Regions from separate parts of the Siminovitchia fortis genome, predicted to be linked through region 1. Evidence: riboswitches for the same ligand, from Rfam matches in the RefSeq annotation. Region 1 holds a riboswitch; each other region holds the start of a gene.
What was found. A riboswitch is a leader RNA that binds a small molecule or an ion and turns the genes downstream of it on or off. The one in region 1 is predicted to bind glycine.
Positions count from the first base shown of each region.

Region 2: another riboswitch for glycine. It lies ahead of gcvT (glycine cleavage system aminomethyltransferase GcvT); the one in region 1 lies ahead of glyA (serine hydroxymethyltransferase).
Region 3: another riboswitch for glycine. It lies ahead of FS666_RS05480 (ACT domain-containing protein); the one in region 1 lies ahead of glyA (serine hydroxymethyltransferase).

Region 1 is NZ_VEKZ01000007.1:28,287-38,865, reverse strand. Features, by position in the region: gene FS666_RS04020 (BMC domain-containing protein) at 1-417, shown strand, start outside; gene FS666_RS04015 (BMC domain-containing protein) at 449-730, shown strand; gene FS666_RS04010 (hypothetical protein) at 733-1,551, shown strand; gene FS666_RS04005 (EutN/CcmL family microcompartment protein) at 1,508-1,765, shown strand; gene FS666_RS04000 (adenine deaminase) at 1,793-3,604, shown strand; gene FS666_RS03995 (cyclase family protein) at 3,621-4,304, shown strand; gene FS666_RS03990 (DUF1989 domain-containing protein) at 4,330-4,950, shown strand; gene FS666_RS03985 (M20 family metallopeptidase) at 4,951-6,090, shown strand; gene FS666_RS03980 (5'-deoxyadenosine deaminase) at 6,112-7,458, shown strand; gene FS666_RS03975 (hypothetical protein) at 7,740-8,408, shown strand; glycine riboswitch at 8,486-8,590, shown strand; glycine riboswitch at 8,594-8,672, shown strand; gene glyA (serine hydroxymethyltransferase) at 8,764-10,014, shown strand; gene FS666_RS03965 (serine dehydratase beta chain) at 10,032-10,526, shown strand; gene sdaAA (L-serine ammonia-lyase, iron-sulfur-dependent, subunit alpha) at 10,532-10,579, shown strand, end outside.
Region 2 is NZ_VEKZ01000001.1:103,967-114,545, forward strand. Features, by position in the region: gene FS666_RS00580 (patatin-like phospholipase family protein) at 1-484, opposite strand, end outside; gene FS666_RS00585 (vitamin B12-dependent ribonucleotide reductase) at 603-3,158, opposite strand; gene FS666_RS00590 (rhodanese-like domain-containing protein) at 3,580-3,960, shown strand; gene gcvPB (aminomethyl-transferring glycine dehydrogenase subunit GcvPB) at 4,008-5,468, opposite strand; gene gcvPA (aminomethyl-transferring glycine dehydrogenase subunit GcvPA) at 5,465-6,808, opposite strand; gene gcvT (glycine cleavage system aminomethyltransferase GcvT) at 6,830-7,936, opposite strand; glycine riboswitch at 8,110-8,202, opposite strand; gene FS666_RS00610 (DEAD/DEAH box helicase) at 8,338-10,029, shown strand; gene FS666_RS00615 (YqhG family protein) at 9,998-10,579, shown strand, end outside.
Region 3 is NZ_VEKZ01000010.1:45,366-55,944, reverse strand. Features, by position in the region: gene FS666_RS05510 (polysaccharide deacetylase family protein) at 328-1,722, shown strand; gene htpG (molecular chaperone HtpG) at 1,857-3,734, shown strand; gene speB (agmatinase) at 3,855-4,712, shown strand; gene folE (GTP cyclohydrolase I FolE) at 5,033-5,668, shown strand; gene FS666_RS05490 (SDR family oxidoreductase) at 5,707-6,468, shown strand; gene FS666_RS05485 (3D domain-containing protein) at 6,765-7,364, opposite strand; glycine riboswitch at 7,787-7,863, shown strand; gene FS666_RS05480 (ACT domain-containing protein) at 7,958-8,233, shown strand; gene FS666_RS05475 (PFL family protein) at 8,249-9,610, shown strand; gene FS666_RS05470 (alanine/glycine:cation symporter family protein) at 10,016-10,579, shown strand, end outside.

The DNA of each region.
Region 1 (10,579 bases):
GCGGCAGACGCTGCGGTGAAGGCGGCAGATGTGGAGATCATCGGCATGGAAAAAGTGATTGGAGTCAGCGGTTATGTCGGGGTAACGATACATCTTTCCGGTGATGTTGCAGCCGTCACGTCGGCTGTGGAAGCAGGAAGAAAGCAGGGAGAGCTGATCGGGAAAATTATTTCAACGGATGTCATTCCAAGGGCCCACTCAGAGGTCAGCCAAAAGCTGTTGAGCAAATTCCTTCTCAAGGAAACAGCGGAGAAGAAATCTCGAAATGAACCGCCGCCGGCAGCGGAAAGCATCAAACCAAAGAAGAAAACAAGTAAATCTGCAGGGACCCAAAAATCAGGCAAGGTCCAGCCAAAAGCCGGTGATGCTGATGCAAAGGACGCCGCCGAAAACGGGGATGGAGAGAAGAAAGCTTAAACGATCTTAAACTAACAAGGAGGGTTTTAATATGGGTGGAGAAGCTTTAGGATTGGTGGAAACAAAGGGACTAGTAGGAGCTGTTGAAGCGGCAGATGCGATGGTAAAGGCTGCAAACGTTGAAATTTGCGGTTATGAAAAAGTAGGTTTCGGTCTCGTAACGGTTATGGTGCGTGGAGATGTTGGCGCGGTAAAGGCCGCTACGGATGCGGGTGCTGATGCGGCTAGCCGCGTCGGGGAACTGATCAGCGTCCATGTCATTCCAAGGCCGCACAGCGAAGTTGAGCGTGCAATTTTGTCAAAAGGTGAATAAGAGTGCTTCTTAACCGGCAAAGCGCTCTGGCAGAGTCGACTTTGCAGGAGCTGTTTTACAGGAATATGAGCAGCATTGAAGATGCGCGCCCCAAAACAGTGCTTGCTCTCCTTTTCTATCATATGAATGGGATGGACGAAGGATTAAAAAGATTGAAAGAATTAAATGCGGATTACGGCAGGCATTTAAGAATCCGGGTATGCCCTGATCAGCCGGTTCTTGATCATTTAAATATAACAGAGCTTGCCCGCAAGGCCGGAGTTGACGATTGGATTTCATTGAAGGATGCGGAAAAACTGAAAGAGAAAGTAGACTATTTTTATATTCCGGTCCTGCCTTTTTCAACGGTTTCGGATTTATTGCAATTCAATGATAAACATCGGCCTATCAGGCTTCTGTTATGGGCATTGATGAGCGGAAAGAAAGTCAGTGCATACGCTGCAGGGGCAGATCCCTACCATTCGATTTGGAAAGAGGCCGGATTGGACAATGGATCGGCTTTTTTAAAACATGAAATGAAAAAGCAGCTGCAGCGGCTGGGGGGATTTGGAATTCAATTGTTCCAAAACGCTGAACAGCTTCAAACATATTTCAAACCGGCCGCATTACGAAAAGAAAAACAGGTCGTAACGGCCGAAACGATCAAAAGGCATGCCGAAGCGGGGAACCGGTTTATTGAAATTGGACAGGGAATGATCATAACGCCGTTGGCGCGGGATATTGCGCAGGAATATCGAATGGAAATCAGCGAGAAAAGGGCGGGAGAAATCTATGGAAATGGGAATCGTAGTCGGAAGAGTAACAGCAACCAGAAAAGATGAAAGATTAGTAGGAACGAAGTTACTTGTTACCCAGCCAATCGGCCTGGACGGTACCCCCCTGGATTCTCAGCCCATTATTACTGTTGATACGGTTGGCGCAGGAATCGGCGAAAAAGTTATCTTTGTCAAGGGAAGCATGGCCTCAAGGGCCATGCATAACAAGGATGCTCCTGTGGATGCAGCGATAGTAGGAATCATCGACAGTTTGGAATGAGAGAGGAGAAAGGGTGGAGAGTGAAATATGAAGGCTGAGAATATAAAGAAGGCCGTTCAGTACCGAAAGTTGATCGACGTCCTCCTGGATTCCAACCAGTATGCGGATATTGTACTGAAGGACGGATATGTCATCAATACGGTCACCAGGGAAATTTATGAAGCGGATGTGGCGATAAAAGGCGAGTACATACTGATGGTGGGAGACGCGAGCGGCCTGATCGGCAGCAAGACAAAAGTTGAAAACGTCAGAGGCAAATTTGTGTCACCCGGGTTTATTGATTCTCATATGCACTTTGAGAGCGCGATGTTGACTTGCACAGAATTTTCACGACTATCGATCCCTACTGGTACAACGACAATCGTTGCTGATCCGCATGAGATTGGAAATGTTTTGGGTGTTCACGGGATGCAGGAAATGATCAAGGAAGCCAAGACGTTGCCGAACCAGATCTATTTTACTGTCCCTTGTGCTGTACCGGATGCTCCCGGGCTTGAAACGGCAGGCTTTGATGTGAATTCTTCCCATATGGAGGAACTTTTGAACGACCCTTATGTACAGGGAATCGGGGAAATTCAAAGCTTCAGCAATATCGGTCCGGTATATGAAAATGCTCCTGAACTGATCGACGATCTCGTTGCGGCAGTTTCCTATGCGGAAAGCATTGGGAAGACAGTTGAAGGGAATGCGCCGGCTTTATTTGGAAAAGAACTCGCTGCGCATATCATCAGCGGCGGCGGCCATGTATCGTGCCATGAAACGACGACAAAAGAAGAAATGATGGAAAAGCTTCGATATGGCGTAAGTGTGTTTATGCGGGAAGGATCTTCCCAAAGAAATATGGCGGAATGCATCCGTGCCATCACTGAAGAAGGAATGGATTCAAGGCGTGCGATCCTCGTATCAGACGACATGGTGCCGGAAGATCTCTTAAAAGACGGCCATATGAATGATATTATCAGGCGGACCATCGCGCAAGGCGTAGATCCGGTTGAAGCGATCCAAATGGGAACGATCAATCCGGCAACCCACTTCGGATTCAAGGATGTCGGGGTGCTTGCACCGGGCAAGCGCGCTAATATTGCGGTCATCAGCAATTTGAATGAAATGGCCATCGATCAGGTGTACCTCAATGGAAGCCTTGCAGCGGAAAGGGGCCAACTGACGATCGATCTCGGTTTCTATACTTATCCTGAAAGTGTGAAGAAATCGGTCAAAAGAGGACCAGTCAAAGTGGAAGATCTTCATATCACAGCGAACGGAAGCCGGGCACGCGTACGGTCAATCGTTGCCATCCCGTTCCAGAACCTGACAGGCGCGCAGGAATTCAATTTGAATGTTTCCGGCGGTGTCGTTCAGCCGTGCCTTCAACAGGATGTACTCCCGCTCATCGTGGTAGAAAGACATGGAAGAACAGGAAATATCGGAAAGGCGTTTTTGAATGGATTTAAGCTTCAAAGCGGAGCGATAGCGGAAAGTGTGGCACATGACACACATAATATCATTGTTACAGGCACCAACTACGAAGACATGGTAACAGCCGTGAACAGGGTCATTTCAATGGACGGCGGAATCGCCATGATCAAAGACGGCAAGGTGGTCGGTGACCTCCCATTGAGAGTCGGGGGCCTGATTACGGATGAGCTGAGCGGACAGGAAGTAAGTGAAAAAATCGCCGAACTGACGAAACTAGCGGAATCGGAACTTGGCTGCGGCATTCCGGTGCCATTCATGCACTTGTCCTTCTGGTCGCTTGTCACAAGCCCGGAATGGAAGATTACGGATATGGGGTTAATTGATGTAGACAAATTTGAAGTACTTTCCCCGGTTGTAGAATAGAAGGGAGGCAGCTTAAATGGGTATCAGACTGGTTGACCTTTCACAGGAAATCTATCAGGGCATGCCGGTATTTCCCCTGCATCAGCCGACGCATATTTGGCAGAACATTTCCCATGAAGAAAGTTTGAAAAAAATCGGCTTCGAATTCGCCACAAACAATATCCTGATCAACGAGCACGGCGGAACACATACAGACGCCACTTACGAATTCGATCCAAATGGCAAATATATAAACGATATGCCGCTTGAATATTTTTACGGTCCAGCTGTCTGTCTGGACGTGTCGCATGTATCTCCGGATGGATACATTACGCCCAGGGATCTGGAGTCAGCACTGCAAAAATCACAGCAGGTTCTTGAAAAAGGGGATATCGTCCTTTTATATACCGGCCATTATAACCGGAAGTTTGGAACAGACGAATGGCTGACGCGGTATACCGGCCTTAATTACGAAGGGGCGAAATGGCTTGCCGAAAGAGGTGTGGTCAATATTGGCATTGATTCCCCTTCTGTCGACAACCCCAAAGATGAAAAATATTCGGGCCATTTAGTCTGCCGGGAATACGGAATATCCAATACGGAAAACTTGACCAACTTGGATCAGGTTGCCGGAATGCGTTTCCTCTATTTCGGCTTGCCGCTCAAAATCAGAAAAGGGACAGGATCGCCCATAAGGGCCGTGGCTTTATTTATCGATTAAACGATCAGGGAAGAGGTGTTTTTTGATGGTGAATTCAGCACGGGAACGAATCAGGGAAGAGATAATCATACCGCCGTATGAGGGCAGAAGCGCTCTGTTGAAACCGGGTGAGGAATTGATCATTATTGATATGGAAGGCAAGCAGGTCGGCGATTTTGTCTGCTTCAACAGAAAGGATCCAAAGGAATTTGTTTCGCCTGTTCATATGAGAGCTTCCCTCAGCAGCATCCGGCTAAAACCCGGGGATCCTTTATACAGCAACAGACGCCGCCCGTTAATGACGTTTGTTGAAGATACAGTCGGAAAACATGATTTCTTTTTCCCTGCATGCGACTACTATCGCTATAAAATTGACTTTGGCATGGAAGACCATCCGAATTGCCACGATAACCTGAATAAAGCGTTGGCTGAATTCGGCTTAGGGAACGAGCCGGTGCCTGACCCGATCAACTTTTTCATGAATAATGTATTGGATGACCAGGGGGATTATGAAATCCATGAACCGCTGTCCAAGCCCGGCGACTATGTCCGCCTGAGAGCTCTTGAAGAAGTTGTCATTGCTTGTTCAACCTGTTCACAGGATATGGCTCCGGTAAATGGCTTTAAGGTGACCTCCCTTAAAATGCAGATTGTGGAGGCGAATTGAATGGATGCTGTCCGGTTTTTGCAGGAAATGATTCAAATTGACAGCTCCAACCCGCCCGGAAATGAAGACAAAGTATCAAAAATGCTGGCTGAAAGATGTGAATCAGCCGGCATCCCTTACAAAATAACCCAGGTTGAACCGGGCAGGAGCAATTTTGAGATCCGTTTAAAAGGTGAAAGTGATGGAAAGCTGATCTTTTGCGGGCACATGGATACGGTGTTGCCGGGGGAGCAGCCGTGGACGTACTCTCCTTTTTCCGGAGAAATAGTAGGAGATAAGCTGTATGGACGCGGTGCATCCGATATGAAAAGCGGTCTTGCCGCCATGTATCTGGCTGTGGAATCATTGTTTAAGGAAGGAAGAAAGCTTCCGAAAGAAATCGTTTTTCTGGCAACTGCGGGTGAGGAAGTGGACAGCTGCGGAGCCCGGACATATTTGGAAAACGAAACGATGGAAAATGCCGAAGGCTTGGTGATCGGCGAACCGACCAATGAAAAAGTCGTCATAGGACATAAAGGCGCCTTATGGATAGAAATTGTCACGATTGGAAAAACGGCACACGGCTCCATGCCGGATAAGGGAACCAATGCAGTCGAGTGGATGCATAAGGTGATAGGCATGCTTGATTCATTAAAGAAAAAATGGAAAATATCTGCAGAACCACTTGGCGAAAGCAGTTTGGCTGTAACGAAAATAAATGGGGGAGTCCAAACGAATGTCATTCCTGACCGCTGCAGCATGTCTGTGGATATCAGATCCGTTCCTCCTCAATCCCACGAACAATTACTCACTGAAATTAAAAATAATTTGAACGAACTGTTTTCGGAAGAAGAAGGGTCCCCGGACTTTTCGGTCAATCTTCAATTGGACCGGCCGGCTATTTTAACGGATGAGTCGGATAAGTTGATCCGCCTGGCATTGGATTTGAAGAAACAGGATTCTTTATACGGAGTCTCCTATTATACGGATGCTGCTGTATTAAATCCGGAAAGCCGGATCCCAACGCTCATTTATGGCCCCGGCGATGAAAGCCTCGCCCATCAGCCCAATGAATACGTTGATATCCAAGCCTATTTAAGGTCCATCGACTTTTATAAGGAGTTGGCAGTGAAATTTTCAAAAGAGGAAAGCAATATATAAAGGGAGAGAGGGAAAGATGGCATGCCCAGCATACTGATCAAAAATGCGCAAATCGTGACCATGAATGCCCAAGAGGAGATTATTCAAGGTGATTTGCTGATTGTGGATGATAAAATCAAAAGTATTGGCAAGGATTTGGGTAATCAGGCCGATCGGGTGATTGATGCGACGAATAAGACCGTTATCCCGGGATTTATCCAGACGCATATTCACCTTTGCCAAACGTTGTTCCGGGGACAGGCCGATGATCTGGAGCTGATGGATTGGCTTCAAAAAAGAATTTGGCCGCTGGAAGCTTCACATGATGAAGAGTCAAGCTATTATTCAGCTATGCTGGGTTTGGGGGAATTGATCCAAAGCGGAACAACGACCATTGTGGACATGGAAACGGTCAACCATACCGATTCTGCCTTTCAGGCTATGGCCGAAAGCGGTATACGAGTCCTTGCCGGAAAAGTGATGATGGATATGGGAGATGATGTACCCGATCTTTTGCTGGAAGATACGGCAAAGTCGATCCAGCAAAGTGTTGACCTGCTGGAAAAATGGAATCAATATGACAACGGACGGATCCAATATGCTTTTTGCCCACGGTTTGTTGTTTCCTGTACCGAAGAGCTGTTGACAGAGGTGCGTGATCTTTCCAACCATTACGATGTAAAAGTGCATACGCATGCATCGGAAAACCGGAAGGAAATCGAAATTGTTGAACAGCAAAGAGGAATGAGGAACATCGTTTATCTTGATCATATCGGTCTTGCAAACGAGAAGCTGATTCTTGCACATTGCGTCTGGCTGGATGATGAAGAAAAACGGATTATCAAAGAGCGCGGCATCAAAATGAGCCATTGTCCGGGCTCCAACTTGAAGCTCGCATCAGGAATAGCAGATGTGCCTGATATGCTTGAGCTGGGAGCCAATCTCAGCCTGGGCGCAGATGGTGCGCCATGCAATAATAATCTCGATATGTTCAATGAAATGAGGATGGCCTCCCTCATTCAAAAGCCGATTCACGGGCCGACCATCATGGACGCCAAAACGATATTCAGAATGGCGACGATCGGCGGTGCAAGGGCTGTCGGGCTTGAAGATCAAATAGGCAGTCTTGAAGTCGGAAAGAAAGCGGATGTCGCTATTCTTGATTTGAACAAATTCCACACATTCCCGTCAGCCGAGGTTGATCCGGTCTCCAGAATCGTTTATTCGGCAACAAGGGCAGATGTAGAATCAACGATTATTAACGGAAAAATTGTCATGGAAAAAGGAACCGTCAAAACGGTTGATAGAGACCTTGTGCTCCAGGAATCAAATAAATCAATTAAGCGGCTATTAAAGAGAATCCCGTCGATTATGAAAATTTCGAGCTGATAAGCAGATACAGGGTGTTATCCTAGTCAGGATTGTTGAACTCGAGGGTTAAACAGAAAAACACAAGGGCCTTAGTTTTTTAAGGAAGCCTTGTGTTTTTTTATTTTTCGGAATCGACATGACAGGTTTTTTTACAAGAGTCAAGTTCCATAACAGGATATAAGCAATAAGACATAGTATAAAATTCTTGTTTTTTGATTTCTTGGAATTCATGATTGAAATTAAAATCCTCTTTTTGTATGATGGGAAGGTTGAAAATGTAATGATTGGAGAGGGTTTGATTGAAAAGTAGAATGACAGTATTACTGCTAAGCCTGTTCGTAGTTTTAGGCCTTGCAGCATGTGGTAATAACGAGTCGGATACGGATACAAATGAAACGCCGGCTGCAGCGGAGAATAGTGAGAAAAAGATGGATGACAATAAAGATAAAAAAGCTGAGGGGCAAGAGGAACAAACGGAGAAGGTTGAGTTGAAAGATGAACAAATCGGTTTGACGATGGATGAGTTTAAAGCCCGGTTTAATGAAAAAGCTCCTTCCGGCGGTGATGTCGATTTCAAGATGGGTGATTATAGCTGGCGCGATCGGGATAAAGGTCTTAGCACTGCGGGATTCGACTTCAGTGAAGATTACGTAGTTACAGCAATGGCCAAAACGGGTAATGAGGAATTGAAGGCTGTTCTGCTGGAAGTAAAGGGAGGCGATTCTACTCGCCAAACTGCATTCGATTTGATCAGAGCTATAATGGAATCCTCAAATCCGGAATTGACGAAAGAAGATATAGATGGATTAATGAAAGATCTGAATCTGACAAATCCTGATGGCGATGGGGATGACACTGTTTCCCAAACTGCCCGGGATGGACTGAAGTACTTAGTGAATGACGAAAGTTCACATTGGTTGGAGTTTGTAGTCGCCAATGAAACCGATACTGATTTTGAAGCGGAATAGAACCACTTTTCTTCATCAGAATCGTTTGACAAATTTTCAACAATAAGTTATATTTATAAAAAGTGAAAATTTTGCGAATGACAATCGCGGGAGAGACTAAACTATTTGTTTAGCACCGAAGGAGCAAGTCCCAAAAAAACCATGGGATCCAATCTCTCAGGTAAATGCACCGCGTTTGGACGCGTCTCTGGAGAGAGCCTTTTTGAGGCCACCCAAGGGGAATACTTCTTTATGGAAGTTAAACTCTCAGGTAACAGGACAGAGGAAGGTAGATGAATATCTATCTTTCCCCTGTCCTTTTTTGCTGTTTTTTAAAAGACAGGGGGCTGGATAGGAAAAAAAGGAGGAAATACCAATGAGTTTGGCAAACGCGGACATTGAGATTTTTCAAGCTATTGAGGAAGAACGGAAAAGACAGGATCAGTCACTTGAGCTGATCGCTTCTGAAAACTTTGTCAGTGAAGATGTGATGGAGGCCATGGGCTCTGTTTTAACGAACAAATATGCCGAAGGATATCCCGGAAGACGCTATTATGGCGGATGCGAGCATGTGGATGTTGTGGAAAACTTGGCCATTGATCGTTTGAAAGCGCTGTTCGGTGCCGAATATGCGAACGTTCAGCCTCACTCAGGAGCCCAGGCAAATACGGCTGTCTTTTTCTCATTGCTTAAACCTGGCGATAAGATCATGGGCATGAATTTATCTCACGGCGGCCATTTGACACATGGCAGCCCGGTCAACATGTCGGGGAAATGGTTTGAAGTGGTTTCCTATGGAGTGAGAGAAGATACACATTTGATCGATTATGATGAAGTGGAAAAAATCGCCCTGCAGGAGCGTCCAAAGCTGATCATTGCCGGGGCAAGCGCTTATCCGAGAATCATCAGCTTTGCCAGATTCAGAGAAATTGCAGATAAAATCGGTGCCTATTTTCTAGTTGATATGGCACATATCGCAGGCCTTGTCGCTGCGGGGCTCCACCCTTCTCCTGTCCCTTATGCGGATGTTGTGACAAGTACGACCCATAAAACGCTGCGTGGGCCGCGGGGAGGCATTATTTTAACCAATAACGAAGAAATTGCCAAAGGAGTCAATAAAGCCATCTTCCCCGGCATTCAAGGAGGGCCGCTCATGCATGTGATTGCGGCGAAGGCTGTGGCATTCAAGGAGGCTCTTGATCCGAGTTTTACAACGTATGCATCCCAAGTGGTGAGCAATGCATCCCAACTTGCGGAATCTTTGAAAAAAGCGGGGGCCGCCATCGTTTCCGGCGGAACGGATAACCACCTGGTTTTGGTGGATGTCAGGCCATGGGGGCTGACTGGAAAGGAAGCAGAGCAGTTATTGGAAGAAGCAGGCATGACCGTCAATAAAAATACAATCCCGTATGACCCGGAAAGCCCGTTTGTCACAAGCGGCATCCGCATTGGAACAGCTGCCCTTACTTCCCGTGGAATGAAAGAAAGCGACATGGACGTCATTGCTGCCAATATGGCCGACATTTTAAAAAGCAAAGGTGATCCCGCGGTCAGAGGGAAAGTGCAGGAAAGCATCAGGCAGTTATGTGATTCGCATCCTCTTTACCAAAAAATGTTGGTCAGATAGATATGGAGGCGTTTTAGATGGTTTTTAACAGTTGCTTCGATATTATCGGACCCATTATGGTCGGGCCGTCCAGCTCCCATACAGCGGGGGTTGTATCGATCGGAAAGTTTGGGCACGATCTCTTTGGCGGAGTCCCGGAGTCTGTAAAGATTACTTTTTTCGATTCTTTTGCAGAAACATATCAGGGCCACGGAACGGATAAGGCTGTCCTAGGCGGCTTGCTGGGGCTTGGAACAGATAATCCCGGAATCAGGCATGCTTTTGAACTCGCGCAGCAGGAAAAAATGAATGTTTCCTTCCAGTTGGAAGAGAGCTGCCCGTATTATGAACATCCGAACACCCTTTTGGTCAATATGGAAAACAGGTTCAAGCAAACTGAAATTGGAGGCGTTTCCCTTGGCGGAGGGGTCTCGAAAATTTTCCTGATTAATGGACAGCCGGCGGATATATTATTAAATTCCAAGATTGATATTGGCTCCATAAGACAGAGGTATCTTCAGGATCGGAGATGATAGGGATGGATTTTCATACTATTGAGGAATTGCTTCAGCTTTGCCAAGAAAAA
Region 2 (10,579 bases), on a different contig from region 1:
TGCAGCTCATCCGGATGGCACGCGCGACCGGATAATTTTCCTTCGGTATGCCGTACTGCTCCAGGTCATCCGGCAGAACAAGCATCCTCCCTGTTGACAAATCGCTGGCAATGACTTTCAGTGTTTCAGGCGGCAAGTCTTTAAACGTATAAATCCCTTTCTTTGCCAACATCTTGCCGAGCCATTCCTCCAGCAGATCTCCACGATACAAACCCATTCTGAAATAGAGCAACAGCCATCTCGCCAGATGAAATGGCAAAAACGTTTTCCTCTGGTCCAGGAAATCATCCATCTCCATTTCCTTCATCATGTCCGCCATCTCTTTGCTGGTATACCCGGCAGCAATCAAAGATGCGATGATGGCCCCTGCACTCGTTCCGGCCAACCTTTTAAAGGTAAAGCCCCTCTCCTCCAACACTTCATATGCCCCGATCAAAGCGACCCCTTTGATTCCCCCGCCGGAGAATACGCCGTCAATTTCCATTTTTTGTGCCGCCCTTCCTCGTGTTGTCTCTATATTGATATTAAGGAAGGGCATATATTAAGAACGCTTAAAGCAGAAAAAAGCCGGCCGTTTATCGGCCAGCTTTTCCATGTTATATTTAAATCCCGCATTTCAACTGTGCATTGCAATTATCACATGTATTGCATCCGCCGATTTCTTTAACTTGTCCTTTTCGGCAGACAGGGCATGTATTTCCTAACTCAGAACCGATTGTGACGCTGGTGGACCTGAGGTCCTGGATTGTATCGACCAGGACGACAGGACGGTCAGCCTGTTTCTCGTCTTTTTCTTCTTCTAAAGTATTTTCTTCTGCTTTTAATGTAAGGACCTGTGAATCCCGGCTGCCGTCTACATAGACCGTACCGCCTTTTGCCCCGCCTTTGTACAAACGTTCGTATACTGCTTCCACTTGTTCCACTGAGTATCCTTTCGGCGCATTGACCGTTTTTGAGATGGAGCTGTCAATCCATCTCTGGATGACACACTGTACATCAGCGTGGGCTTCAGGAGACAGTTCCATTGCTGTTACAAACCAATGCGGCAGGCGGTCCTCTTCCGCCTCTGGATGCTCCTTCAGGTAATCCTGTACAATATCAGCCTTGACTTCGATAAATTTTCCGAGCCTTCCGCTTCTGTAATAAGTGAAGGAGAAATATGGCTCAAGGCCTGTTGAACACCCGATCATCGTTCCTGTGGAACCCGTTGGCGCCACTGTCAACAGATGTGAATTCCGGATTCCGTGTTTCTTGATTGCTTCATGGATATCTTCCGGCATGCCCTTCATGTAGCCGGTTTGGGTGAATGCTTCACGAAGTTTCGCTGTTTCATCCTCGTTTTTCCCATTTAAAAACGGGAAACTTCCCTTTTCTTTTGCGAGTTCCACCGATTCGCGATAGGCAGTTGTAGCGATCACTTCAAACACTTTGTCAACAAGCTCATTGCCTTCCTGCGAACCGTATTCTTTCTCGCAGTAAATAAGCAGATCCGCCAATCCCATGACACCAAGGCCGACACGGCGCTCTCCAAGTGCCTGCTTTTTATTTTCTTCGAGAAAATACGGCGTTGCATCTATGACATTATCCTGCATCCGGACGCCTACCTTGACCGTTTGCTTTAATCGTTCAAAGTCGACTGTCTTATTTTCACGGTCGGCCATCCGGGCCAGGTTGACGGCTGCAAGATTACATACGGAATATGGGGCCAGCGGCTGTTCGCCGCATGGGTTAGTTGCCACAACTTTTTGGCCGTAGCTTCTCGCATTTGTCATTTCATTGGCATTGTCAATAAAGAATATTCCGGGCTCAGCAGAATAGGTCGCGCAAATATTGATGAGATTCCAAAGCTCTTTCGCTTTGATCTTTCTATAAGTCCTGACTTTGTAGCCAAGCTTTTTCCATTCGCGCACATCGCCGACTTCATGCCATTTCTCATTATACGCCTTCATTTCTTCTTCGCTGTAATTTTCAACATCAGGGAAGCAAAGCTCGTACTCGCCGTCATTTTCAACAGCGTCCATGAATTCCTTTGTAATGCAGACAGAAATATTGGCTCCAGTTAAAAATTCAGGATTATGGACGGAGTATGTGCCGCCTTCCTTCAGCTTCTCTTCTGCGTTGCGGAATATTTCTTCGCTGAATCCGCCATATCCCGGCATTGTCCGGTAATTAAGCACTCCCTGGTACATTGCTTCTTCCGCCTGCGTCAACGGAGTAAATTTCAGTTTATCCTTTGCATGCTTTTTGATGATTGGATCGTTTGTATTCTCGATTAAAAAGCGCAAAATTCTTGGATTCTGCATTTTGGAAATGATGAATTCCACGATATCCGGATGCCAGGACGCGAGCATGATCATTTGGGCTCCGCGGCGGGATCCGCCCTGTTCGACCAGATGCGTAAGCTTTGCAATATCGTCGAGCCAGGATACGGAGCCTGATGACTTACCATTGACGCCCCGTGCAAGTGTATTGCGCGGCCGTAAAGTGGAACCGTTCGTACCGACGCCTCCGCCGCGGCTCATAATTTCCATCACTTGTTTTCTGTGCTCAGAGATGCCTTCGCGTGAATCCGCCACAAAAGGCATAACATAGCAGTTAAAATAAGTGACGTCGGTTCCTGCACCGGCTCCATAGAGCACCCTGCCGGCCGGAACAAAATTCAAATTGACAAGCTCTTCATAGAACTTCTGAAACCATTCCTGTCTCTTCTCTTCCGTTTTTTCAACTGAAGCAAGGCCTGTTGCATTTCTTTTGGCAATCTGCTCATAAAAGACTTCTAGCGGCTTCTCAATGATGTCGAGCGGGCGGACAATGACTCCTGTTTCCCTCTCTTTCTCGTCTTCCAGCGCAGTAAGGAATTCTTCTTCGACGATAACAGCTGCATTTTTTTCTTCCCAGTCGATTGATTTGATGAATCCGAGCCCTCTTGCCGGAAATTTGGGATCTTCTTTTATGGTCAAAACGACGAAGTCACCGACAGACAGAGTGATTTTTTCCGTATCCTTATATGCATATCGGTCAATCATGACAAGCCGTGAAACGCCTTTTTGGGTGAGTTTCATGTCGGGTGTAATCGGATGTACATGTTTGAATAATTGGATGTCCTCATTGAGCCTCTCTATGTTTAAGCTCGGTTTTTTCGTAAATGCAACAGACATTTTGCCAACTCCTTTATAAAAACGATTTGAAGAATGTTTACTGTTTGTATGTATCTGTCATTGATAAGTTACCATATTTATATCCCGAAAATCAATCCTTAAACACAATATATTGATTTTTATTTAAAATAACTATACTATATGTTGTGTTTTCAGAAATAATTGATAACGATTTGTCAAATCTCCAAATGCGAGGATTTGAAAGCAAAACAAAGCGATTGCAGGAAATTCTTCCATAAACCGATTTTTTTCAACAATTTTAGACTTTTTCTTTAATTGACAGATTAACCGGATTATACATCCCGTATGGACGCTTCCGGCCTTCATTTTTCCAAGGGGAAAGTACGGAGAAAACCTTTGATTCATTGTACTGTGCCGAATATAATAGAATTAGGGTATATACTAGAAAGGGGCTTTTACATTGTCATTGCTTTATACACTGCTTATTATTTTGGGGGCTGTTATTGTATTTTCCTTGTATAATTATTTTCAGCAGAAAAAAATTTTAAAGACGCTGAACCAAGATGACTTCCGAGCCGGATATAGAAAAGCGCAGTTGATTGATGTCCGGGAGCAAAAAGAATATGAGGGAGGGCATATACTTGGCGCGCGCAATATCCCCATGTCTCAATTAAAAATGAGAATGAAAGAGATCAGGAAAGATAAACCTGTTTATTTATATTGCCAAAGCGGGTTGCGAAGCGGCAGGGCTGCCCAGCAGCTGTACAGGAAAGGTTACCGCCAGCTCTATCATTTGCAGGGCGGATTTAAACAATGGACCGGAAAAATAAAGAGCAAATAAAAAGAAAACTGGAAACAGCCTCTTCGATCATGAAGAGGCTGTTCTCTTTATTCTTTACTATAACGCAGAACCGGCTTTCTGGCCGCCTGTGTTTCATCCATTCTTTTAACGATTGTACTGTGGGGTGCTTCCTGGACAATTCCAGGATTTTCTTCGGCTTCCTTGGCAATTTGGATCATCGCATCGATAAATCCGTCAAGCGTTTCTTTCGATTCCGTCTCGGTCGGCTCGAACATCATGCACTCTTCCACATTGAGCGGGAAATAAATGGTTGGCGGATGGTAGCCGAAATCAAGCAGGCGCTTGGCGATGTCCAATGTTCTGACCCCAAGTTTTTTCTGGCGGGATCCGCTTAGCACAAATTCATGCTTACAGTGCGTGTCATACGGCAAATCGTAATATGGAGCAAGTTTTCTCATCATATAGTTCGCATTCAAAACGGCATATTCCGTTACGGCTTTAAGCCCGTCGGGACCCATTGAACGAATGTAGGTATAAGCCCTCACATTAATGCCAAAGTTTCCGTAATACGGCTTTACCCTTCCGATGGCGTTCGGCCTGTCATAGTCGATGATAAACTGATCATCTTTTTTCGTGATGACCGGCTTTGGAAGAAATGGAATCAAATCTTTTTTCACGCCGACCGGGCCTGATCCGGGCCCGCCGCCCCCATGCGGACCGGTGAAAGTTTTATGAAGGTTCAAATGGACAACATCAAAGCCCATGTCGCCGGGACGGGCTTTTGACATGACCGCATTCAGATTGGCACCGTCATAATAAAGCTTGCCCCCGGCTCCATGGACGATTTCTGCCATTTCGAGAATTTGTTCCTCAAACAATCCGAGGGTATTTGGATTCGTCAGCATCAATGCAGCCGTATCCGGCCCGACAAGCGACTTAAGATGCTCCAAGTCGACGAGTCCGTCTTCTCCGGAGCGGACCGTTATGGTTTCAAGCCCTGCGACAGTGGCCGATGCCGGATTGGTTCCGTGGGCGGAATCCGGTACGATGACCTTTGTCCTGTCCGTATCACCGTTCGCTTCATGGAAAGCCCTGATCATCATGAGGCCGGTCCACTCACCATGGGCTCCTGCAGCGGTTTGCAGAGTGACTTCGTCCATACCTGTAATTTCTTTCAAATGTTCCTGCAAATCATACATCAGTTCCAAAGCACCCTGTACAGATGACTCAGGCTGAAGTGGGTGTATGTGGGCAAAGCCCGGAAAGCGGGCGACAGCTTCATTGATCTTTGGATTGTATTTCATCGTACATGAACCGAGCGGATAAAATCCTGAGTCAATTCCATGATTATGGGTCGACAGCTCGGTATAATGCCTCATGATATCCAATTCGGAAACCTCGGGCAAATCAGGCTCCTCTTCCCTCAAATATCCTGATGGGATGCATTGCTCAATATCGGCTTCAGGAACGTCGAGGCCGGGCAGACTGTACCCTATACGCCCGGGTGTGGATTTTTCAAATATTAACGGCATAACCACTTCACTCATTGATGATCCCCCAATTCTGTAATAAATTGATCGATCTCTTCTTTTGTCCGCAGCTCTGTTACTGCAATAAGCATATGGTTTTCAAGCTCCGGATAATCGCGCCCAAGATCATAACCGCCGATGATGCCTTTTTCAAGAAGACTTTCATTCACCTCATGGACCGGTTTGTTAAGCTTCACAACGAATTCGTTGAAGTGGTACCCATCCAGAGGAAGATCAAATCCTTTTTTCCTGAAAGCTTCTTTCGCATAATGCGTTTTCTGAATATTTTGGGCGGACATCTCTTTGACGCCTTTTTTTCCTAATGCGGTCATCGCCACAGATGCGGCCAACGCATTCAGCGCCTGGTTCGAGCAAATATTGGAAGTGGCTTTGTCTCTGCGGATGTGCTGCTCCCGTGCCTGCAGCGTCAAAACAAAACCTCTTTTTCCTTCCTCGTCCACTGTTTGTCCCACCAGTCTTCCCGGTACTTTTCTCATCAATTTTTTCGATACGGCAAAATATCCGCAATGCGGTCCGCCAAATGCTGCCGGTATCCCAAATGGCTGGGCATCACCTATGACAATATCTGCGCCAAGGCTTCCCGGAGAGGCAAGAATGCCGAGCGCCAGAGGATTGCTGGATACGACGAATTGCGCTTTTACATCATGTACAAGCGGTTCAATGTCCTTCAATGGCTCAATGAGACCAAAAAAATTCGGATATTGGACAACGACAGCAGCAACGTCTTTGTCGAGTTCGGACTTCAAGGCTTCCATGTCTGTCAAGCCATCCTTGTACGGGATTTCAACCACGTCGATATGCTGACCCTTAGCATAAGTTTTCAATACTTCCCGGGATTCGGGATGCACGGTTTGCGATACAAGCACTTTTTTGCGTCTTGTATGCCCGGCGCTCAGCATCGCCGCTTCGGCAAGAGCAGTGCCGCCGTCGTACATCGACGAATTGGCCACGTCCATTCCGGTAAGTTCACAAATCATTGTCTGGAATTCAAAGATAGCCTGCAGTTCACCCTGAGAAATTTCCGGCTGGTACGGAGTATAGGCTGTATAAAATTCCGACCGGGATATTACATGGTCTACAATTACCGGGATATAGTGATCGTATACCCCTGCCCCAAGGAAGCTTGTATTGTTTATCAAATCGGCATTTTGGGCTGCAAGTCCTGCAAGCTCTTTCATTAATGCCGTTTCTGATTTTGCTTGTTTTATATTGTATTCGCCTTTGAACCGGACCTTTTCCGGAATATCGGAAAACAGCTCATCAATTGAATCCGCTCCGATCGCCTCCAGCATCTCTTTTTTATCCTGCTCTGTCATGGGCAGATAACGATGTTTGATCATGTTCCATTCTCCTCCATCCTACTTTTTTGGGCGCTTATAAAACGGTGTCTGAATGATTTTTGCTTTCAGGCGTTTTTTACGAACTTCTATTTCCACTTCATTTCCCTCTTCATTATAGTCAGCGCCGATTAAAACAAGGCCGATATTTTTCTTCAATGTGGGAGATTGTGTTCCGGAGGTGACATAGCCAATTTCCTTATCGCCCGAAAAAACCCTGTAGCCGTTTCTCGGGATCCCCCGGTCGATCATTTCAACTCCTGCAATCCTTCTTTCCACACCTTGTTCCTTTTGCCTTTTCAAAGCCTCTTTGCCGATAAAATCGGCCTCTTTATTCAACTTGACGGCAAAACCAATTCCCGCTTCCAATGGTGTGATTTCAGGTGAAAGTTCCTGTCCGTACAATGGAAGCGCCGCTTCAAACCGCAGTGTATCCCTGGCTCCCAAACCGCACGGTACAAGCCCTTCATCCTTGCCTATTTCTAAAAGGGTTCTCCACAATTTCTCCGCATCATCCGCTTGGCAATAGATCTCGAATCCATCCTCGCCTGTATATCCCGTACGGGAAACCAATGCATGGGCACCGTCCAGTTCCACATCATGCCTGAATTTGAAAAAACCGATGTCATCCAAATTTGTATTTTTCGAAAGCTTCTGCAGGATTGACTGGGCTTTCGGACCCTGGATGGCGATCAATGCATATTGGTCCGAAACATTTTCAACGCTGACGCCTTCAGGTGCATGTTGCTTTAACCATTCATAGTCTTTTTCGGTATTTGCAGCGTTGACGACGAGGAAATATTCTTCTTCACTCAGCTTGTATACAAGCAGATCATCAACCACACCGCCATTTTCATAACACATCGCCGTATAGAGGGCGCCTCCGTCTTTAAGCCTGGAAAAATCGTTCGTCATCATTTTTTGCAGAAAGTCGAGACTGTTTTTCCCCTTGACAATGATTTCACCCATATGGGATACATCGAAAATACCGGCATTCTTTCTTACTGCCTCATGCTCTTCTTTAATGCCGGAAAATTGGACCGGCATGTCCCAACCGCCAAAATCGATTGTCTTGGCCCCATATTCTTTATACAAAGGATATAATGGGGTCTTCTTTAATTCGGACATTGTTTTTACATTCCTCCTTGGATTTTAGTTTGCTGCTGTGCAGTATAAGGGCATAAAAAAAGACAGAAAAGCCCCGTAAAAGGTTTCTCTGTCTTGGCACCTGAAAGTTTGACCGGGTGCGTTCCGGCTTTCCCCTTTGGTGGCTCCACTGCGTGGAACACTCTCCAGAGCTGCGTCGGACAAGAGTCTTTTTGCCTGAGAGATTCGCGGGATTTGCTTGCTCCTTCGGCGCTGTTTTATGTCACAGTCTCTCCTCTTGCCTTCATTCGCCTATATTCTTTTCAAGAATGGTTATACTAAAAAATATGTATATGGCTTTCATGGCTTTCTGTCACTTGTATCGTATCATTCTTTGCCATACTTTTCAAATTTTTTCTGATAAATCTTCGGGAGGTTCTATCATGTCTGTTACAGTCAACTTCAACCGGAATTGGATGCCCGGTTTTTTGGACCGGTTTGAAAAGGACGGGCCATGGGCGGACCAAAAGCTGTTTAATCTGTCTTTGACAGCAGAAAAGCATCTTCTTGTTCCCGATTTCGAAGGGCTCGTGGCACCAAAGCACCTGCCGGAATTAACCCTTCTGCCTCATCAGAAAGAAACTGCTGCAAGAGTGATAGAGGACATGAATGGAAAAGCCATATTGGCAGATGAAGTGGGGCTCGGCAAAACCATCGAAGCCGGACTGGTATTAAAAGAATACATGATCAGGGGATTGGTAAAAAGAGCCCTGATTCTGGTGCCCGCATCCCTCGTTTCCCAATGGACCTTTGAATTGAATTCAAAATTTCACATACATGCCGTTGCAGCCACAAAAAGTTATGTCTGGGAACGATATGACTGTGTAGTGTCATCCATTGACACAGCGAAAAGGAGCCCCCATAAGGAAATCATCGCCGAGCAGGCCTTTGACCTGATCATTATTGACGAAGCGCATAAACTGAAGAACCATAGAACAAAAAATTATGAGTTTGTGCAGTCTCTTAAAAAGAAATTTTGCCTTTTGCTGACGGCAACGCCCATCCAGAATAAAATCGAAGAAATCTTTTACCTTGTCTCTTTGTTAAAGCCGGGCCATCTTGGAAGCCAATCAAGCTTTTTGGAGAAGTATAAAAATAAAAGGCTGTCAGCCAAAGAAAATGAACATTTAAAGAGCCTGGTAAATAAAGTGATGATCCGGAACAGGAGGGTTGATACCGGCATTGAATGGACCAAGCGCCATGTCGAGACGATTCCGATTCATTTCAACAATGAGGAAAAGGATCTGTATGAATCCATCGGCCTTCTGCGCCAAACTGATATCCCCATGCCTGCATTTTCGATCATGACGCTCCAGCGGGAAGCATGCAGCAGCAGGGAAGCCGTTTTTTTCACTTTAAAAAACATGCTGCAAAAAGAAAATCCGTCAGCCCAATACATGAAATGCATACAATTGATTCAGCAAAAGATCGATGCGGTCACTCGAAATTCCAAAGCGGAAAAAGCCTTGGAATTGATCAAAAAAATTGATGATAAAGTGATCATTTTTACCGAATATAGAGCAACACAATTATATCTGCAGTGGTTCCTTCAGCAGCACGGGATAAAGTCCGTCCCCTTTCGCGGCGGTTTTAAACGAAGCAAAAAAGACTGGATGAGGGATTTATTCAAGAACCAAGTGCAAGTGCTTATAGCAACAGAGGCAGGCGGCGAGGGAATCAACCTCCAGTTTTGCAGCCATGTCATCAACTACGACTTGCCCTGGAATCCCATGAGGCTGGAACAGCGGATCGGTCGCGTTCATCGCCTTGGGCAGAAAGACGATGTCCATATTTATAATTTCGCTGTAAAAAACACAATTGAAGAGCATATTGTAAACTTACTTACGAACAAAATAAAGCTGTTTGAACGGGTTGTGGGAGAGCTTGATGACATTTTGGCCAAGTTGGACGGCGGAAGCATTGAGGAGCATATGATGGATATTTTCAAAACTTCGAGGTCAGAGGGAGAAATGAAAGTGAAAATGGCCAATCTCGCAGCAATGATTGAATTTGCCGATACGATAAGAAAGGAAGATGCAGCAGATGCTTCAACGGGAAATACATCAATATCTTGAACAGTTTTTTATGGCAACCGGCTGTACAATCGAGGAAAACGGCCAAGGATTTCTGACTGTACAGCTGACGGTTGAAATGGATAAAGAACTGATGAACCGCCCCTTTTATTGGACATATCTCGAAAAAACAGGCGGTATTCCGAACCCGATGAAGGTCACTTTCATTACGGACCAGGAAAAAGCACCGCCGGATGTGAAAGGGGAATTCGTCCATTTCGGCGCGCCGCGGCTTCATCAGCTCTTTGAAACCGCAAGAAAATTGGCGGCGTATATCCGCCTTTACGAAAGGCCCGTGATGCAGACAGGACAAAACGTTGCGCTCCATCCATGGCTTAATGTAAATATGAAAATATCATACTGCTCCGACAGAAAGAAAGATGTTTTCAGATCTTTCGGCCTCAATTTAATCAATGGAAATCTGATTGAATCGTTTGACGAAAAAATGAACAGTATTGTACTTTCGCCCAAAATACCGGACTATTGTTTTACTATTTCCCCGATCATCATGCCTGTCAGCGGCCTGAAAAGAATTGAGTCGTATTTGACAAGC
Region 3 (10,579 bases), on a different contig from region 1:
TGGAGCGGCCCGCCAATGCCCGCGAAAGGACAAAAGCGCGTAACGCGGACACTGGAGCCGCTCGCCAATGCCCGCGAAGAGGCAAAAGTGCGTAACGCGGTCACTGGCTCCGCCCGCCCATCCCCCCAAAAAAGCTCCATGAAGCGCTCCTTCTTAAAGTGTTCATTTTTTGTGAAAAACTCCGTAATCCAATTGTAATAATTGAAACATCGGTGTAAAATTAAAAGAGTTGCAGATACATATTTTTGTCGGGCAAACTTTATAAAAAGGGAAGTTTTTCAATTGGCTGGACGGATCAAATTACCTGGGTGGATTCTATTGTTTTTGGTGATTTTCCTTATAATTGGGGGAATTGACAGACTGGTAAACGTCTCAATCAAGGCGAAAAGCCAGGAAGAAATCCAAGAGGAGAAAGTTGTCAGCAAGTATCCTAAGATTAACTTGAAGACTGTAACAAAGCAGACGGATGAATATACATATTCTATCAACGAACCTGACATAGATAGTGAGAATGTCAATAAACCCATTAATAAATGGATCAAGGGTCAGAAAGAGAAATTTATAGAGGAAGCCGTACAAAACAAAGAGGAGCTTACAGATGGCATGCGTGCCGATCTCAACATCCAGATGGAGACCAATCGGATTACGGAAGATTATTACAGCCTTGTTTTCCGGAAATATATGATAAACGGCGGAGCAAACGGACAGAATACGGTGAAAGTTTTCAACATCGATATTGAAAATGACCGCTTTCTAAAAATCGGCGATATTTTGGATTTGAATAAAGACAACCTGGAAGGCATTCAAAAGGTTGTTTGGGATGAACTTCATAACAATAAAGAAATCCAGCCGTATTTGGTTGTTGAAGATTTTAATCAGTGGGTGAAGCATCCGGAAAACTGGGAATGGTCCATCGACCGCAAGAACTTTTCCTTATACATAGATGAATACAAAATTGCCGCAGGAGCGGCTGGCGCTATTGAAATTGATGTCCCCGTTGAAAAGATGTATATCTATCTCCAAAAAGACGTTGATTCATTTTTAAAAATGCCAAAAGAGCAGAAGCTTGAAAAAGAAAAAATCATTCAGCAGGAACAATTGAAACTGGATACGAATGGTAAATATGTGGCGCTGACATTCGATGACGGTCCAAGTCCAGATGTAACGCCGAGAATACTGAAAACATTGAAGGAACACAATGCAAAAGCCACCTTCTTCATGCTTGGAAACCAAGTGGATTATTATCCTGAGCTTGCCCGGAAAGTGGCGGAAGAGGGACATGAAATCGGCAACCACTCTAAAAGTCATCCGAACTTATCGAAATTAGGGCCGAAGAAAATAAAAGAGGAAATGGACTATTCGAAGGAAAAAATTGTGGAAGCAACCGGAATAACTCCTCATCTGCTCCGTCCTCCTTATGGCGCCTATAACGATCATTTTGTAAAATACGCAAAAGAAAACGGCGATTCTATCATTCTTTGGTCAGTGGATTCTTTGGATTGGAAGATCCGAAATGCTTTTTCGGTGAAAAAGAAAGTCGAAAGCAGCGTTGCTCCGGGGGGAATGGTCCTTATGCACGATATCCATTCCTCAACGGCAGATGCATTGCCGAATCTTTTGACTCAATTGGAAAAGGAAGGCTATCAATTTGTCACGGTGTCCCAGCTTCTCAACTGGAAAGAAGAGCAGGGGACAGGGCCGCATTTTGGAAGTTTGAAATAATCAATTTGAAAGGAGCAGCACGAGCTGCTCCTTTGGTGTTTGTATTGACATGCCTTCATTCTATATGTTATTAAATTAAATATTAGCACTCATGAGGACAGAGTGCCAAGTACCAATGGAAAGGGGATTTTCAGATGGCAAAACAGGCTTTCAAAGCTGAGTCCAAAAGACTGCTTGATTTGATGATCAATTCCATCTACTCCAATCGTGAAATCTTTTTGCGGGAATTGATCTCAAACGCGAGTGATGCAATTGACAAGATGTACTACAAGGCGCTTACGGATGACTCTTTGACGTTTAACCGTGAGGATTATTACATAAAAATTGATGCCGACAAAGAGAGCCGGACCTTGAAAGTAATGGATACCGGGATCGGAATGACAGAGGAAGAGCTTGAAAACAACCTCGGGGTCATTGCCAAGAGCGGTTCGCATGTCTTCAAAAGCGAAAATGAGATTAAAGACGGCCATGATATCATCGGCCAATTCGGCGTCGGGTTTTATTCGGCTTTTATGGTGGCTGACAAGGTGACGGTTTTGACAAAAGCTTTCGGAAGCGATCAGGCTTTTAAATGGGAATCCACCGGCGCGGACGGCTATACAATCGAGCCGTATGAAAAAGAGAACGTCGGCACTGAAATCCTCTTGAAGATCAAGGAAAACACCGAGGATGAAAATTATGATGAGTATTTAGAGGAATATCGCTTAAGATCAATCATCAAAAAATACTCCGATTTCATTCGCTATCCAATCAAGATGGAAGTCACCGAAAGCAGGCTGAAAGAAGGCAGCGAAAATGAATTCGAGGAATACAAAGAGGAACAGACGATCAACAGCATGGTTCCGATTTGGAGAAAGAACAAAAGCGAACTGACTGACGAAGATTACGTGAACTTTTATCAGGAAAAACATTATGGCTTTGACAAGCCCCTCAAGCATATCCATATTAAAGTCGACGGCACTGTCAGGTATAATGCAATCCTATTTATCCCAGAAAATATTCCTTTTGACTATTACTCGAAAGAATTCGAAAAAGGGCTTGAGCTGTATTCCAGCGGCGTACTGATCATGGAGAAATGTCCGGATCTGTTGCCCGATTATTTCAGTTTTGTCAAAGGGATGGTTGACTCCGAAGACTTGTCGCTGAATATTTCAAGGGAAATTTTACAGCAGGACCGGCAGTTGAAGTTTATCGCCAAAAATATCCAAAGCAAAATCAAACGGGAATTGGAGAACTTTTTAAAGAACGACAGGGAAAAATACGAACTGTTCTACAAATCTTTCGGCCGTCAGCTTAAATTCGGCGTCTATAACAATTTCGGCCAGGATAAGGACGTCTTGCAGGATCTGTTGATGTTCTATTCTTCCAAAGAAGAGAAGCTTGTCACACTCGATGAATATGTATCAAGAATGCCGGAAGACCAGAAATATATTTACTATGCGACCGGCGAAACGAATGAAAGAATCGCCCGGATGCCGCAGACCGAGCTTGTGGCGGACAAGGGGTATGAGATTCTATACTTTACGGAAGATGTCGATGAGTTTGCGATTAAAATGCTGATGTCCTATAAAGATAAAGAATTTAAATCTGTCGCAAGCGGTGACCTGGGCATTGATGAGGAAACCAAGGAGAAGACTGAGGCGGAAGAAAAGGAAAACAAGGACCTTCTGGATTATATGAAAGAGACCCTTTCCGGCAAAGTGAAGGATGTCAAAATTTCCACACGCCTTAAAAACCATCCGGTGTGCCTGACGGCTGACGGGGAGGTTTCCATTGAAATGGAAAAGATCCTCAGCGCCATGCCGAACAACCAGGAAGTAAAAGCGGATAAAATCCTCGAAATCAATGCGGATCACGACGTATTCAGGTCATTGAAAGCCGCTTTCGAACAAGATAAAGAAAAGGCTGCCCTTTATACAAATCTCCTGTATAATCAGGCGCTGCTCATCGAAGGATTGCCGGTTGCAGATCCAATAGAATTTACAAATGATATTTGCAAGGTTATGGTATAAACATGGGGCAGTCCCAAGAAACGGGGCTGCCCTCTTCATATAAATTATTTGCAGGAGGTATGGACATTGTCGAATCCATTTGAAAATTTTACCCCGGATTTTTGCACGTCAGGCACATTTATGAGGCTGCCTTCCGAAAGGGAAAACCCCAAAGTGGCCATTTTGGGAATGCCTTTTGATACGGCGGCTTCCTACAGGGCAGGCGCAAGGTTTGGCCCGCAGGCGATACGTCAGGCATCTTTGACCTTATCACCGCAGAATGAATTGCTGAAAGTTTCGCCTTTTGAAGATACGCAAGCTATTGACATGGGGGATTTGCCTGTTATCACCCAAAATATTCATAAAAGTTATGATATTATGGAAAAAGCCATGTTGGAACTAATGAAGAAAAACATCATTCCTATCGGGCTGGGAGGAGACCACTCCATCACATTAGCAAGTCTGCGTGCAGCTGCCAAGGTTTACGGACCTGTCGCCCTGCTTCAGTTTGACTCTCATACAGATACATGGGATACATATATGGATGAAAAATACTGGCACGGCTCTCCTTTTATCCGGGCACATGAAGAGGGGCTTGTCCAGCCGGATAAAGTGATTCAAATCGGCATGCGTGGCTGGGACATTGATTCCAGCTTGGAATTGGGTTACAACGTTGTTACACAGGATGAGCTGTTCAACCGGGGAATTGACGATGTTGTTCAACAAGTTAAAGACATCATTGGTAATACACCTTGTTTTTTAACCTTTGACATTGACTTTGTTGACCCAGCCTATGCGCCGGGTACCGGAACTCCAGAGGTTGGGGGCTTCAGCAGCCATGAAACACTAAAAATGGTCCGTTCCCTGACAGACATGAACTTTATAGGTTTTGACCTTGTGGAAGTGCTGCCGTCCTTCGATCCAACCCAAATAACGGCTCTGTTGGCAGCAACCATTGTGCACAACTTTGGAAGCCTTGCAGCCGTTCAGTTGAATTAAGAAAAGCGCAAGGCGCGCAGCCTTAGGCGACAAGCACAAGACGAATTTTGATGAGGCAGCTTTTCAGCCACCACAGCAATTCGGCTTGTGACCTCGAGCCGATGGCGCCTGGAGCTGGACATTATGTAATCTTTGTTTGAAGAGAAAATTCGGTAAAATTTTATGCTTTCTTTAGCTTCAAGAAAAGGTGAAATAAGGAAGAAATTGAAGCCGCTCCGCTCTGAGCGGCTTTTCAAATTGGCTAGACAATTTTTCAAAAAAGAACAAATCAGCCTATTAATGTATAATAGATCTGTATGTAAAAAAGGAGGTCAAAAAGAATGCCTGCTGATATGAAATTAATTTCCGAAAAGCTTCCGGATCTTTTTTCGGGGGACTCGGTTGATATAGCGGAAAAAATAGATAAATCTCAAGATTTTATGGAAGGTGTCAGAAACCTTATCGAGCTTTGCGGCGATGATCCGAATCGGGAAGGCCTCGAAGAAACACCATACAGGGTTTTAAAAGCTTTCCTGGAATATACGGAAGGATATAAGGAAAATCCCGCTGTCCACTTGGAAAAAACCTTCGATGTAAAACATAAAGAATTGGTTTTGGTTAAAAATATCGAATTCCACTCCATGTGCGAGCATCACTTTGCGCCGTTTTTTGGCGTAGCCCATGTCGGTTATATGCCTGACGCCAAGATTACAGGGTTATCCAAAATCGGCCGGATGGTGGAAGGATATGCGAAACGCTTCCAAGTTCAGGAAAGGCTGACAAACGAGATTGCGGATGCAATCGAGGAAATCTTGGAGCCCCAGGGAGCCATGGTGGTGATTGAAGCGAAACATATGTGCATGTGCGGAAGAGGGATTAAAAAGTCAAACTCATCAACGACAACAACAGCTGTCAGGGGATTGTTTGAAGAAAGATCGGATGCCCGGATGGAATTTTTATCTCTGATCAATCGGTAATCGCCGCAATGCTGTGAAAGGGTGAAGAGGTGAGGGAAATGAGACATGCAATTATCACGGCAGGCTCAAAAGGGATTGGCCGTAAAGTTACCGAGGAATTCCTTCGGAGGGGCTGCAGTGTGACCGTGAATTATTACAGCGATGAAGACAGGATAAAAGAGCTCATAAAAGAATGGGAGCCTTATAAGGGGCAGTTACAATTTGTACAGGGGGATGTAACCCAAAAGGAAGATATCGCCAACATTGTTGAGCAGGCGGTGAGCAGATTCGGCAGAATCGATTATTTGATCAATAATGCCGGGCCGTATATTTTTGAGCGGAAAAAGCTGATGGATTACGAAGACAGCGAATGGTATGAGATGATTGACGGGAATTTAAATGCTGTTTACCATTTTTTAAAATTAACCATCCCTGTCATGAGGAAGCAAAAGTTCGGCAGAATCATCACATACGGTTTTCAGGATGCGGAGCATTCCCCTGGATGGATGTACCGTTCCGCATTCAGTGCAGCCAAAGTGGGGCTCGCGTCACTGACGAGGACGATTGCCCTTGAAGAAGCAGAATATGGAATTACGGCCAATATGGTCTGCCCGGGAGACATTGTCGGCGAGATGAAAGAAGCGGATATTGAGATGGCCAGGCAAATAAAAGATGAGCAGACACCGATCGGCAGATCCGGTACGGGAGAGGATATTGCACGGCTGATCGGTTTTATATGCGATGACGATTCAGATTTGATTACCGGCAGCATTATTTCCGCTTCAGGCGGGATCCATGTTGTCAATCGATATAAAAATTAGGATAAGCTGCGGTCCCGGCCTTTTGTTCAAGTAAAAGAAAGTATAAGCTGATATGAAAATTTTTTTCAAAAGAAGCCTTTCTTTGTCTAGCTCCAGCGCCCAGCGACTAGCAAACTTCACACTCCTCCACTACGATAAGTCAACATCGGCTCGTACCTCGCCGTGTTTCCTTTATCTCATTGCGGAGTGCTCCAGTTTGTACGTCGCTAAACGGGCGCTTGCGCTTTTCTTACTGCGCCCATGCCGGGCGCACAACGAAAAACCCGAATGCAGAAATGCATTCGGGTTTGGAAGTTCTAATAATAGACTTTGATTTTTACAGTTCTTACGCCCCAATTCAGAGCTTTCTTTTTCGTTGGCATATGAAGATCGATCTTATTTTTCTTAATGGCGCCGCCAGTATCTCCTGCAATTGCCATCCCGTATCCTTCAACATAGACTTTGGATCCAAGAGGAATTTGCTTTGGATCAACAGAAATGACTTTTGCATTGGGATTTTTCTTCAGGTTGATGCCAGTAGCGGTAATGCCGCTGCATCCTTTACATTTCGCTGTATATGCGGTCGCTCTTACTTTCATAGTTTTATAGGCGGCCTTTTTAGCCGGTGCTTTCTTGGCGGGTGCCTTTTTAGCCGGTGCCTTCTTGGCCGGTGCCTTTTTTGCTGTGGACTTTGCCGCAGGTTTAGTAATCTTTAAAACTTGGTTTATCCTGATTGTATCGCTTTTCAGGCCGTTCCAGCTTTTGATCTGATTGACGGATACCTTATGTTTAGTAGCAATTTTCCATAATGTATCGCCTTTTTGAACTTTATATGTAGTGCCGGCGGCTGAGGAAGCTCCTGTAAAACCAAATACTAGAAATAAAGCTGTTAAGGCTGATATGACAATTTTCTTCAAAATAACGTACCCCTTTTGTTCTTGGTAGGCTCAGTATAACAAGCGAATGTAACAAGAATGTTTCAAAGGGATAGTATTTGTGTTACAAATGGTGAATAATGGTTTATTTTCATAAATCTTGGAACGAATAATAACTCAAATACGACATAATCTATTAAAATTTGCCTGGAACGGAGGTAAGGATGGGATTTGAAGGAAAGCCAGTAAAGATTGTCCAAACAGAAATGGACTGCGAACGATTAGCCATTTAAGAATCCCAATGGTTAAAGCCTGCTTGCCCGTTTACGGTGGAAGTCTCAATTAACAATTTCTCCGCAATACTTGTGAATCAGGAAAAACTTATTGACCATCCTTTATATTGATTGATAAAATAACTTAGCATCTAAAAATAAGCGATGAGGGTTATGGGTAACACTATAACAAGAGCAGCTTCTGGAGAGACCGCAATGCGCGGCGCCGAAGGATTCACAATCTCAGGCAAAAGGACAGAAGAGTAACTTACGAACATTTTTGTATGTTATTCTACTATCTTTGAGATTGGAGCAAATCCAATCTTTTTTTGTTTTTAAAAATACATTTGGGGTGACTTGCGAATGGAGAAGAGACGTGCAGTAGTAAGTGTTGTGGGAAAAGATCAGGTCGGCATTATTGCAAGTGTGACAAATATACTCGCCGATAATCAGGTGAATGTCCTTGATATAAGCCAGACGATTTTGCAGGACTTTTTTACAATGATGATGGTGGTCGATGTATCTGAAATTGAAAACCTGGATTCTCTGCAGAAACAATTTGACGAACTTGGAGACAAGATCGGACAGAAGATCAATATTCAACGGGAAGAAATATTTCAATCCATGCACCGGATATAAGAAGGGGTTTTGACCATGAATATAGCTTTGACTGAAATGATGGAAACAATCAGAATGGTCCAGATGGAAAACCTGGACATACGTACGGTTACAATGGGAATCAGCCTGTCGGATTGTGCAGATTCTGATTTTGAAAAAATGAACAAGCGCGTATACGAGAAAATCACGGGTTATGCCGGCCGCTTGAAAAGCGTTGCTGAAGAAGTGGAAAAAGAATACGGGATTCCGATTGTCAACAAGCGTATTTCCGTAACGCCCATTGCGGAAATTTTAGGCAATGCCACAAAAGAGCAGGCGGTTGAACTGGCCAAAACGCTTGATAGAGCAGCTAAGACGCTTGGCATAGATTTTATCGGAGGGTATTCGGCTCTTGTACATAAGGGGATCACGAAAGGAGATCAAACGCTGCTTGATGCGCTTCCGGAGGCGCTGAGCGTGACAGAGCGGGTCTGCTCTTCAATTTCAGTGGCAACGACGAGGACGGGCATCAATATGGATGCCGTGGGCCTGATGGGAAAAATCATCAAAGAGGCTGCGGAAAGGACGAAAGACCAAAACGGACTTGCCTGCGCGAAGCTTGTTGTTTTCAGCAACCCTGTTGAAGACAATCCTTTCATGGCGGGCGCTTTCCATGGAACAGGCGAAGGCGAGGCTGTCCTTAATGTCGGGGTCAGCGGGCCCGGCGTTGTTCTGAATGCTTTGAGGCGCCATCCTGATGCCGATCTTGGACAGGTGGCGGATGTCATCAAGAAAACCGTCTTTAAAATTACACGTGCCGGCGAATTGATCGGACGGGTCGTGGCGGACCGCCTGGATGTGCCTTTCGGAATTATGGATTTATCGCTTGCACCGACAAATGCACTCAATGACAGCGTGGCGGAAATTCTAGAGGAAATCGGTCTGGAGCGGGTTGGAACCCACGGAACGATTGCTGCGCTTGCCTTGATGAATGATGCGGTCAAAAAAGGAGGCGCCATGGCGAGTTCTTATGTTGGCGGGTTGAGCGGGGCTTTCATCCCTGTCAGCGAAGATGAAGGGATGATCCGTGGAATCATGGATGATGCACTAACCTTATCCAAGCTTGAAGCCATGACGTGCGTCTGCTCTGTTGGGTTAGATATGATTGCACTATCAGGTGATGCTTCCTCAGAAACCCTGGCGGCAATCATAGCTGATGAAGCGGCCATTGGCATGATCAACAAAAAGACGACAGCCGTCCGTGTCATCCCTGTTCCGGGCAAAAAAGAGGGGGACATGGTAGAGTTCGGTGGACTGCTCGGACGTGCACCCGTATTGGGAGTCAATGCCTTCAGTTCGGAAAAATTCATCCGCCGCGGCGGACGTATTCCTGCACCATTGCAGTCATTGATTAATTAACTTCATTCAGCAGAAGTCTCCCACTTCTGTAAGTAGTGAGATGAATGCATATTGGTATTCCATTCAGTGGGGGGCAAACCCCGGCTGAATAAAGTTAAAGCCTTCGGCGGATGCCACAGATTTTCAGAGGAAATTTATCGAGCGGAGCTCGATAAAATCTGGGCGCAAATACGCCAAGGCGCATTTGATAGTGGAAACCCAATTTTTACAACTTATGTGAAATAGCCCTATCGGTACTGTTGGTTAGAGCCGGCAGTTCCGATGTTTTTTTATGCAATTAGCCAAAATAAACACCTTGTTTTTTAAATTTTAAAAAAATTATATTGAGATTCGCGAAGGTTGAATGTATAATTTGGTAAACGCTTTCATTATTTTAAAATAACAAAATCCAAGGAGGGGGAAGGAATGGAACTGTTTGTTGAATGGCTTAATGATGTGTTATGGAGTTCTCCAATTATTTATTTGTCACTAGGAATAGGGGTTCTTTTTTCAATCATGACTCGGTTTTTGCAACTTCGGCTGATTAAAGATATGGTGAGTCAGCTCTTCTCAGGAAAAAGTTCAGACGCAGGAATTTCATCTTTTCAGGCAATGTCTGTCGCACTTTCCGGTCGAGTCGGCACCGGTAATATTGCCGGCACCGCGACTGCAATTGCCTTTGGCGGCCCCGGAGCTATTTTTTGGATGTGGGCAATTGCTTTCCTTGGTGCAAGCACAGCCTATGTTGAATCTACGTTGGCGCAAATTTACAAAGTGAAGCAGGATGGTCAATACCGCGGTGGGCCAGCCTATTATATTGAAAAAGGGATGGGAAAAAAGTGGTACGCGGTTATTTTTGCAGTGGCTTCCGCAATTGCCATGTCGCTGCTTATGCCAGGTGTCCAAGCAAACTCTATTGCGATGGGACTTGATAATGCATTTGGTTTAAGTACACTCATTACAGGTATCATTATCGTATTATTATTGGGA